DNA from 2 places in the Dorea sp. Marseille-P4042 genome. Region 1 is predicted to be linked to the other one. Evidence: predicted binding sites of a transcription regulator. Region 1 holds the regulator's gene; the other holds the start of a gene.
The links. Region 1 encodes NrdR, which represses ribonucleotide reductase genes. Its sites were predicted from a motif close to CACAANATNTTGTG; they were not measured.
Positions count from the first base shown of each region.

Region 1 (5,354 bases):
CTTTTTCAATAACAGCGCTGGCTCCTTTAAGATGATTGTCCTGCTCAAGTACCGGAATTCCCCCACCGCCACATGCGATAACAACCTGATCTGCATCTAACAGGGCTTTGATCGCATCAATCTCGACAATGCTGACTGGATTCGGTGCAGATACGATTCGACGGAATCCCTTTCCCGGCTCTTCCACGATATAATTTCCCTTTTTCCGCTCCAGATTAGCTTCTTCTGCATTCAGATAACGGCCGAGAACTTTGGTTGGTGTATAGAATGCCTCATCATAAGGATCCACAACAACACTGGTAAGAACGGTACTGACTGTGCGGAAAATCCCGCGGTCTAAAAGCTCTTCGCGAATGCTGTTCTGGAGATCATAACCGATATATCCCTGACTCATGGCTGAACAGATACACATAGGTGCTGCTGTATAATCTTCATGCTGCTTTGCAAACTCATTCAATGCGGTATGTATCATTCCGACCTGAGGTGCATTACTGTGTGTAATAGCTACCTGATATCCGTTCTGGATAAGATCGGCAATTACTTTCGCTGATTTTTTCACTGCCTCTAACTGTTCCGGCAATGTTGTTCCAAGTGCCCGGTGTCCCAGAGCGACAACAACTCGTTTCTTCATAGTATAGCCTCCTGCTAAAAGTATTCTACCTTTAATCATACATGAGTGGGTTAAAATTGGCAAGATTTTAAGTGATTCTTGAAGAAAAAACAATGCATAAATCCATGAAGGACCTCGACATTCTTACTGCATATATTATATTAGCTGGGAGATGGCTCCCACCTATAGGTGGTGAGAAACAAGCTGGTATCAGTGGTGGGAGTCAATCCCCCAGCTGATATAGCCTCCGGCAGGATTGCAGAGGTGCGCAGTAGAAGTATGTCATGCAATTGCATGACGCGCACCTCGCAGCAAGAATGCCGAGGCATTCTTGAATAAAAATATATGTGGAGGATGAATATGCGCCTGAACGATTTTCAAGGAAAAGAAGTCATCAACGCCTGTGACGGTAAAAAATTAGGCTACATTGTAGATTTTGTCTTTGACGAAAAATGTGGACAGATCGAAGCAATCATTATTCCAAAGACATCAAAGTTCTGTAACTTCTTCTGTGACGGCTCCGAATATATCATTCCTTACAAATGCATTTGCAAAATCGGACCAGATGTCATACTGGTAGAAATGCATGAGAAAAAATAAGAAAAATTTAAGAAAAAGTCCGGGAAATGGGAGTAATAGTGGTTTGACTTCTCGTACGCCACAAGATATACTAATAAGGAAAGATTAGGAAAAGGAGCGCAAAAGAATATGAAATGTCCATATTGTGGAAATCCTGACACAAAAGTAATTGATTCCAGACCTGCAGAGGACGGAAGCTCCATTCGAAGAAGACGTGCCTGCGATATATGTGGGAAGCGTTTTACAACTTATGAAAAGATAGAGACAATCCCTCTTATAATTATAAAAAAAGATAACAACAGAGAACAGTACAGCCGTCAGAAGATTGAAAACGGAATTATCCGGGCATGCTATAAGCGTCCGGTGCCGACAGAGAAGATCCAGCAGGCGGTGAACAATATAGAGACAAAGGTATTCAGTCTGGAAGAAAAGGAAATTCCGAGCAGTGTGGTCGGCGAACTTGTCATGGACGAACTGAAAGACCTGGATGAAGTAGCATATGTAAGATTTGCATCTGTATACCGTGAATTTAAAGATGTGAATACTTTTATGGACGAGCTAAAGAAGATATTAGATAAGGAAGAAAAATGAGAACATACAAATTAACAATTTCTTATGATGGCACCCGCTATCAGGGGTGGCAGAGACAGGCGACGACAGATAATACAATTCAGCATATATTAGAGTGGAGCATTGGAAAACTGGTCGGATACAGAGTCCGTGTAGATGGCTCCGGGAGAACTGACGCAGGGGTTCACGCACGTGGACAGGTTGCAAGCGTACAGCTCTCCAAGCTTTACGATGTAAAGGAATTGAAGGATTCCATTAACAGATATTTACCGGAAGATATCCGGATCATGAAAGTGGAACTGATGAAAAATGGGTTCCATGCGAGAAAAAGTGCAAAAGGCAAGAAGTACGAATATTATATTGACTGCAGAGAAAAACCAGATGTATTTTCCAGAAGATATTGCTATCATTATCCACATAAGCTGGATATCGAAGCAATGCGCGAGGCAGCAGATTATATGATCGGACCGAAGAATTTTACAAGCTTTACGGATGACAGTGAGAATAAGGATCCAGTCCGCAGGGTTACCAACATTAAAATTGTAAGTAATGGAGAAAAGCTCCGTATTACTTATTATGGAACCGGGTTTATGTATCATATGGTCCGGATTATGACAGGCACACTTCTGGAGGTCGGAACAGGAGAGCGTGAAGCCTCTATGATTCCGGTCGTCATTGCAGCAGAAGACAGAAGCCTGGCAGGATTTCTGGCACCGGCAAGGGGTCTGTTTTTAAGAAAAGTGTATTACTAATGCCGTTACTGTCAATTTTGAAAATGGAAGAAAAAAATAGAAGACAAGAACACAGGAGACTAAAATGAAATTTATATCATGGAATGTAAATGGTATCCGTGCATGTGCCGGAAAAGGATTTATGGATTTTTTTCAGGAGACGGACGCAGACATTTTCTGCATTCAGGAGACGAAGATGCAGGAAGGACAGCTTGAACTGGACACACCGGGATATCATCAGTACTGGAATTATGCGAAGAAAAAAGGTTATTCGGGGACAGCAATATTTACCAAGCAGGAACCAATCAGCGTAAGCTACGGACTTGGAATCGAGGAGCACGACCAGGAAGGGCGTGTGATCACATTGGAATTTGAAGATTTTTACTTTATTACCGTGTATACACCAAACTCCCAGAGCGAGCTTGCAAGACTGGATTATCGTATGAAATGGGAGGAAGATTTTCTTACATACTTGAAAAAGCTGGAAGAGACAAAACCGGTTATTTTCTGCGGTGATCTGAATGTAGCGCACACAGAGATTGATCTGAAGAATCCAAAGACGAATCGGAAAAATGCCGGATTTACCGATGAAGAGCGTCAGAAATTCACAGAGCTTCTGAATGCCGGATTTGTAGATACATTCCGGTATTTTTATCCGGAGCAGACAGGTATCTACTCCTGGTGGTCTTACAGATTTAGTGCAAGAGCCAAGAATGCAGGTTGGAGAATTGACTATTTCTGTGTATCCGAGAGTCTGAAAGACAGACTGGAAGACGCGAAGATACTGACAGATATTATGGGATCAGATCATTGCCCGGTGGAATTGGATATAAAGTAACTTTAAATTTTAAAATGCGGTTTTGGATTTTAACTATCAAAATCGCATTTTCTCTTGAAATATAGGGATTTTGTGGGTATAATAATGTCATTAAAAAGAGGTTGAAAAATCCAATGGTGGAACAAGCTTATTGGTTTTTTGCACCTCTTTTTTCGATATCAGGAATAAAATTTCCAATATCAGATGCTTCCGGAAGAATGTATAAAAGCATCTTTCCAATGGATTTCTAAAAAAAAACAGGAAAAAATAACAGAAACAACACATGAAAAGAGAGGATGACAGACATGAAATTTAAAGAGATTAATCCATCACCACGTACACTTATGACACCGGGACCAGTTGAAGCAGATCCTCGCGTACTTCGCGCAATGGGCGCACACATTCTCGGACAGTTCGATCCGGAATTTACAGCACTTATGAATGAGACAATGGAGATGGAGCGCTATGTGTTCCAGACACAAAATAAAATGACATATCTTGTAGATACCACATCAAGAGGAGGTCTTGAGACAGTTCTGACAGGAGCAATCTGTCCGGGAGACAAAGTTTTGATTCCTGCATTCGGACGTTTTGGATATCTGCTTGCAGAGATTCTGGAGAGATGTGGAGCAGATATCACACTTCTTGAGAGAGAATGGGGAACTGTATTCGAGCCGGAAGAGATTGAAGAGGCATTAAAGAAAGACAGCTACAAAGCCGTTGCATTTATCCACGGTGAGACTTCTACATCTATGATGCAGCCATTGAAAGAGATTGGTGAAATCTGTGAGAAATATGGTGCACTTCTGATTGTAGATGCAGTTGCAACACTTGGCGGAGCAGAAGTACACGTTGACGACTGGAAGTTATCCGCATGTATCTCCGGTACACAGAAATGTATTTCAGCACCTTCAGGTTCTGCACTGATCACATACAATGAGCAGATTGAAGAGATTGTTAAGAAGAGAAAGAAAGTAGAGAAAGGAATCCGTACAGCAGATGATGTAAATGGTTCACTTGCAGGAATCCCAAGCAACTATCTGGATCTTGCACAGCTTGAGGATTACTGGAGTCCAAGACGTCTGAACCATCATACAGAGGCTACAAGTATGCAGTATGCAGTACATGAAGCACTCCGCTGTATCGTGGACGAGACTCTGGAAGCAAGATGGGCAAGACACAGCCTTAATGACAAGGCTCTGTGTGCTGGTCTGAATGCAATGGGTCTTAGCATTTTCGGAGATATCGAGCACAAGATGCCGGTTGTAACAGCAATCAATATTCCGGAAGGAGTAGACGGAAAGGTAATCCGTGGAACACTTCTCAACGAGTTCGGAATCGAAATTGCAACATCATTCGGACCACTGGACGGCAAGATTTTAAGAATTGGTAACATGGGATATTCAAGCCAGAAGAGAAATATTCTGATACTTCTTGGTGCTCTTGAAGCAGTTATGCTTCAGAATCATGTTAAGATTGCTACAGGCGAAGGTGTGGCAGCAGCTATGGAAGTATACAAAAATGCTGAGAAATAAATAATGATATTGAAAAATATATGACAGATAAATGCCTCTTGGTGAATTGATTGCCAGAGGCATTTTTAATTGCATGTGTAATAATAATTTAATATTTATTTATACTAAAAGTATAGATAATTAAAACATAACATGTTATAATATGACATAAGGATTTACAGGAAAGGAGCAATACAATATGCCGTTATTGAAAGAGGACATTTACACAATAAAAGATATATATGCATTACCAGCCGGAGAACGTGCAGAACTGATTGAGGGAAAAATATATGACATGGCACCGCTGTCAGCAGCTCATCAAAGAATATTAATAGCATTAAGTACAGCAATATATAATTATATTGATAGTAATAAGGGCTCTTGCGGTGTATATTTAGCGCCGTTTGCTGTTTTTCTGAATGAAGATGACAAGAATTATGTAGAGCCGGATATATCTGTGATTTGCAATCCGGATAAGTTGGACGATAAAGGGTGCAATGGGGCACCGGACTGGGTGATTGAAATTGTATCGC
Region 1 is NZ_OLMI01000002.1:905,090-910,443, reverse strand. Features, by position in the region: gene arcC (carbamate kinase) at 1-631, opposite strand, end outside; gene C7E02_RS09870 (YlmC/YmxH family sporulation protein) at 971-1,210, shown strand; gene nrdR (transcriptional regulator NrdR) at 1,319-1,780, shown strand; gene truA (tRNA pseudouridine(38-40) synthase TruA) at 1,777-2,511, shown strand; gene C7E02_RS09855 (exodeoxyribonuclease III) at 2,576-3,328, shown strand; gene C7E02_RS09850 (pyridoxal-phosphate-dependent aminotransferase family protein) at 3,613-4,842, shown strand; gene C7E02_RS09845 (Uma2 family endonuclease) at 5,021-5,354, shown strand, end outside.

Region 2 (5,354 bases), 850 kb from region 1:
TATGTACGGAGATCCGCTTCCGGAGATTGTTACAGAGCGTCTGGAACGTGAGCTTAATTCCATTATTTCCAACGGATTCGCCGTTATGTATATTATCGCACAGAAATTGGTGTGGAAATCTAACGAGGACGGATATCTTGTAGGATCCCGTGGTTCGGTAGGATCTTCTTTTGTTGCGACCATGGCTGGAATTACAGAGGTAAATCCATTAAGCCCACATTACTATTGCCCGAAGTGCCACTACAGTGATTTTGAATCCGAAGAAGTACGGGCTTACGCAGGGGGCTGTGGATGGGATATGCCGGATAAGGAGTGCCCGGTGTGCAAAACCAGGCTTGTAAAAGATGGATTTGATATTCCGTTCGAAACATTCCTTGGATTTAAAGGAAATAAAGAGCCAGATATTGATCTGAACTTCTCAGGAGATTATCAGAGTAATGCTCATAAATATACGGAAATTATTTTCGGAGCCGGACAGACGTTCCGTGCCGGAACGATTGGTACGTTGGCGGATAAGACAGCATTTGGGTATGTAAAGAACTATTTTGAAGAGCGGGGAACAAGAAAGAGAACTTGCGAAATTGACAGGATTGTTCAGGGATGTACCGGTATCCGCAGAAGTACCGGACAGCATCCGGGAGGAATCATTGTACTTCCTCACGGGGAAGATATCAACTCATTCACTCCGGTGCAGCATCCGGCAAATGATATGACGACTGATATTATTACGACACATTTTGACTATCATTCCATCGACCACAACTTGTTAAAATTGGATATTCTGGGTCATGATGATCCAACCATGATCAAGGCACTTGAGGCATATATCAGTTCGCCTGCTATGGAAAATGAGTACAATGAGACGGATCATCCATTTGTAGCAACAGATATCCCTCTGGATGATCAGGGGGTAATGTCTTTATTCCATGATACATCGGCACTTGGAATCACACCAGATGATATCGGAGGATGTCCGGTAGGATGTCTTGGAATTCCGGAGTTCGGAACGGATTTCGTAATCCAGATGGTAGTAGATACAAAACCACAGACACTTTCAGATCTGATCCGTATTTCCGGATTGTCCCATGGAACGGACGTATGGCTGAACAATGCGCAGGATCTGATTAAGAGCGGTAAGGCAACCATTTCTACAGCAATCTGTACCCGAGATGATATTATGACATATCTGATTAACAAAGGACTGGATAGTGAGGAATCCTTCACGATCATGGAGCGAGTGCGTAAAGGTACCGTTGCAAAAGGAAAATGTAAAGATTGGCCGGAGTATAAAAAAGATATGTTGGAACATGATGTGCCAGAGTGGTACATTGGCTCCTGTGAGAAAATTAAATATATGTTTCCGAAAGCCCATGCGGCAGCCTATGTCATGATGGCATATCGTATCGCCTATTGTAAGGTAAATTATCCGTTGGCATACTATGGAGCATATTTTGGAATCCGTGCAGATGCATTTTCTTATGAAATTATGTGTCAGGGCAAGGAAAAACTGCAATACTATATTGATGATTATACAAGACGGTCTGATTCTCTCAGCAAAAAAGAACAGGATACAATGAAGGACATGCATATTGTTCAGGAAATGTATGCGAGGGGATATGAATTTCTGCCAATTGACATTTATCGCGCAAAAGCAGCAAAATTCAGCATCATAGACGGAAAGCTGATGCCACCGTTTTCCAGCATTGACGGAATGGGAGAGAAGGCTGCAGAAGCGGTGGAGGAAGCGGCAAAAGATGGTCCATATCTGTCCAAAGATGATTTTAGAAACCGTACGAAAGCAAGTAAGGCGGTTGTAGATTACATGGCAGATTTAGGACTTTTAGGAGACCTTCCGGAGTCCAATCAGTTGTCATTATTTGATCTTTAACAGACAAAATGGGAAAAAATGGACAGAAAAAAGGTATACTTATAAAAATATGTTAAAATTAAAATAATGCTTTTCAAATGCCATATTTTGTAGTAATATAATGGAGCGGAACACAATATCTTGTGATTTTGAAGAAACTAAATAGTTTCTTACCGGAGTGAGTGTGAATTGTGGAACACAAGATGTTGTGGTGGATCCGAAAAGCAGAAGAACAAAGATATATAAGAAAGGCGTGAGACATGAAGATGTTAGTGAAGACGAAAGTAATCAAAAGAAATGGAGAGGAAGTCGGCTTTGATCTGGGAAAGATCGAGAATGCAATCCGCGCAGCTAATGAAGAAGTTGATAATATTTACAAACTGAATGAATTTCAGGTCCGGGCAATTGCAGATGATATTGCAGGACAGGTAAAAAAATCAACTCACGCTATACATGTAGAAGACATTCAAGATATGGTAGAGACTGGAATTATGGGAATGCGTGGCTATGAAGTGGCACAGAAGTATGTGCGCTACCGTTATAAACGTGAATTGGCAAGAAAGTCCAATACAACAGATAACGGGATCCTTGCACTGATTGATAACATTAATGAAGAAGTCAATCAGGAAAATTCCAATAAGAACCCAGTGATCAACTCCACGCAGAGAGATTATATGGCAGGAGAAGTAAGTAAAGACCTTTCCAAGCGTGTACTTCTTCCGGAAGAGGTTGTAGAAGCACATGAACAGGGAATCATTCATTTCCATGATTCAGATTATTTTGCACAGAAAGAGCACAACTGTGATCTGATCAATCTGGAAGATATGCTTCAGAATGGAACCGTCATCAGTGAGACAATGATCGAAAAACCACACAGCTTCTTTACAGCGTGTAATGTGACGACTCAGATTGTAGCACAGGTCGCAAGTAATCAATATGGAGGACAGTCTTTTACACTGGCACATCTTGCACCATTTGTGGATATCAGCCGTAAGAAAATCCGTAATATTGTTATCTCTGAACGTAAAGCATGTGGGGAGAGTCTGGATGAGGCAATCATTGACAAACTGACAGACTGCCGTCTGAGAGAAGAGGTAAAAAGCGGAATTCAGACAATCCAGTACCAGCTTATCACACTCATGACATGTAACGGACAGGCACCGTTTGTTACCGTATTCATGTATCTGGATGAGGTGGAAGACGGTCAGACAAGACAGGATCTTGCACTCATCATTGAAGAAGTATTAAAACAGAGAATGCAAGGCGTTAAGAATGAGAAGGGTGTTTGGATCACACCGGCATTCCCGAAACTGATCTATGTCCTGGATGAAGATAATATTACAGAAGATTCTAAGTACTGGTATCTGACAGAGCTTGCAGCAAAATGTACTGCAAAGCGTATGGTTCCGGATTACATTTCTGCAAAGATCATGAAGGAACTGAAAAAAGGTGAAGTTTATCCATGTATGGGATGCAGATCTTTCCTGACAGTAGAGGATTCTCAGATGCTTCCAAACGGAAAGCATAAATTCTACGGGCGTTTCAATCAGGGTGTTGTTACAATTAACCTGGTAGATGTAGCATGTTCCGCAGAAGGAGACATGGACAGATTCTGGCAGATTCTTGATGAGAGACTGGAGTTATGCCACAGAGCACTCCGTTGCCGTCATGAGAGACTTCTTGGAACTATTTCAGATGTGGCACCGATTCTCTGGCAGTACGGCGCACTGGCAAGACTGAAAAAAGGTGAGACTATTGATAAGCTTCTATATAACGGATATTCCACCATTTCTCTTGGATATGCAGGTCTTTACGAGATGTGCATGCGTATGCTTGGAAAGACGCATACAGATCCGGAGGCCAGACCATTTGCAATGGCAGTTATGCAGAGGTTGAATGACAAATGTGCCCAGTGGAAAGCTGCTGAGAATATCAGCTATTCTGTATATGGTACACCGATGGAGTCTACCACATACAAGTTTGCAAAATGTCTTCAGAAGAGATTCGGAATCATCAAAGGAGTTACAGATAAGAATTATATTACGAACAGTTATCATGTACATGTATCTGAGCCGATCAATGCATTTGACAAGCTGGAGTTCGAGGCAGAGTTCCAGAAACTGTCACCAGGAGGAGCAATCAGCTATATTGAAGTCCCGGATATGCAGCAGAACATTCCGGCAGTCCTTTCTGTGATGCAGTTCATCTACGAGCATATTATGTATGCAGAATTAAATACAAAGAGTGACTACTGTGAAATCTGTGGTTATGATGGAGAGATTCAGATTAAAGAAGACGAAAGTGGAAAGCTTATCTGGGAGTGCCCGAACTGTGGGAACCATGATCAGGATAAGATGTCAGTAGCCAGAAGAACATGTGGATATATCGGAACACAGTTCTGGAATCAGGGAAGAACACAGGAGATTAAGGATAGAGTCTTACATCTGTAAAAGCAAATTGTGGAGTTAAAGTATGAAATTTTACGGTTCCCGGATTTTGCATTAAAATTTGAAGATTGGTTTTGAAAAAATAAAGGCTGGGAATTTTATATGAATTATGGAGAAATAAAAAAATATGATATAGCAGATGGTCCGGGAGTTCGAGTGACATTGTTTGTCTCGGGATGTCGTCATCACTGTAAAGGTTGTTTTAATGCAGAAACATGGGATTTTCATTATGGGAATCTGTATACTGAGAAGACTGAAAAAGAAATTTTGGATGCATTGAACCATCCTTACATTGCAGGACTTACACTTCTTGGCGGAGAACCATTTGAACCGGAGAATCAAAGAGAACTTGTAAAGCTCTTAAAAAAAGTCCGGGAAATGTATCCAAAGAAGAATATCTGGAGTTATTCCGGGTATGTATATGATAAAGATCTGATACCAGGTGGAAGAGCCTATACAGAAGTCACGGATGAGATGTTGTCTTATATAGATGTACTGGTAGATGGTCCGTTTGTAGAAGATTTGAAAGATATTACATTACAGTTTCGGGGAAGCAGTAATCAGAGAATTTTAAATCTTCGTGAAATGAAATTATAATACAAGAGCAGATGCGAATTATAGAATATATAGTTTGTGTCTGTTCTTTTTTTGAGAGAAGCTATGATATCAGATGAAAGATAAGAGGAGGAAATGTATATGTTAAAGAAAAAATTTGACTGGAAGGAATTAGGGATTGATCTTCTGGTGGATCTGGCAGCAGGAATGCTTGGTGCGGTTGGAATTTATAATTTTGCGTTGAATGCGAATTTTCCGGTAGCAGGATTTTCCGGAATTGCAATTATACTGTATCATCTGTTTAAGATTCCAGTTGGTGCAGGAATGATACTTCTGAATATCCCGGTCACCATTTTCTGTTACAAATATCTTGGAAAAACATTTTTCCTAAAGTCAGTAAAGACAACTCTGATTTGGTCTGTACTGACAGACTATGTGGCACCGATGCTTCCAGTGTATAATGGAAACAGACTTCTTGCTGCACT
Region 2 is NZ_OLMI01000002.1:53,305-58,658, reverse strand. Features, by position in the region: gene C7E02_RS05725 (PolC-type DNA polymerase III) at 1-1,888, shown strand, start outside; gene nrdD (anaerobic ribonucleoside-triphosphate reductase) at 2,128-4,317, shown strand; gene nrdG (anaerobic ribonucleoside-triphosphate reductase activating protein) at 4,417-4,911, shown strand; gene C7E02_RS05710 (YitT family protein) at 5,011-5,354, shown strand, end outside.
Region 2: a site for NrdR is predicted at 2,000-2,013, ahead of nrdD (anaerobic ribonucleoside-triphosphate reductase). Genes of this name have one in related genera too.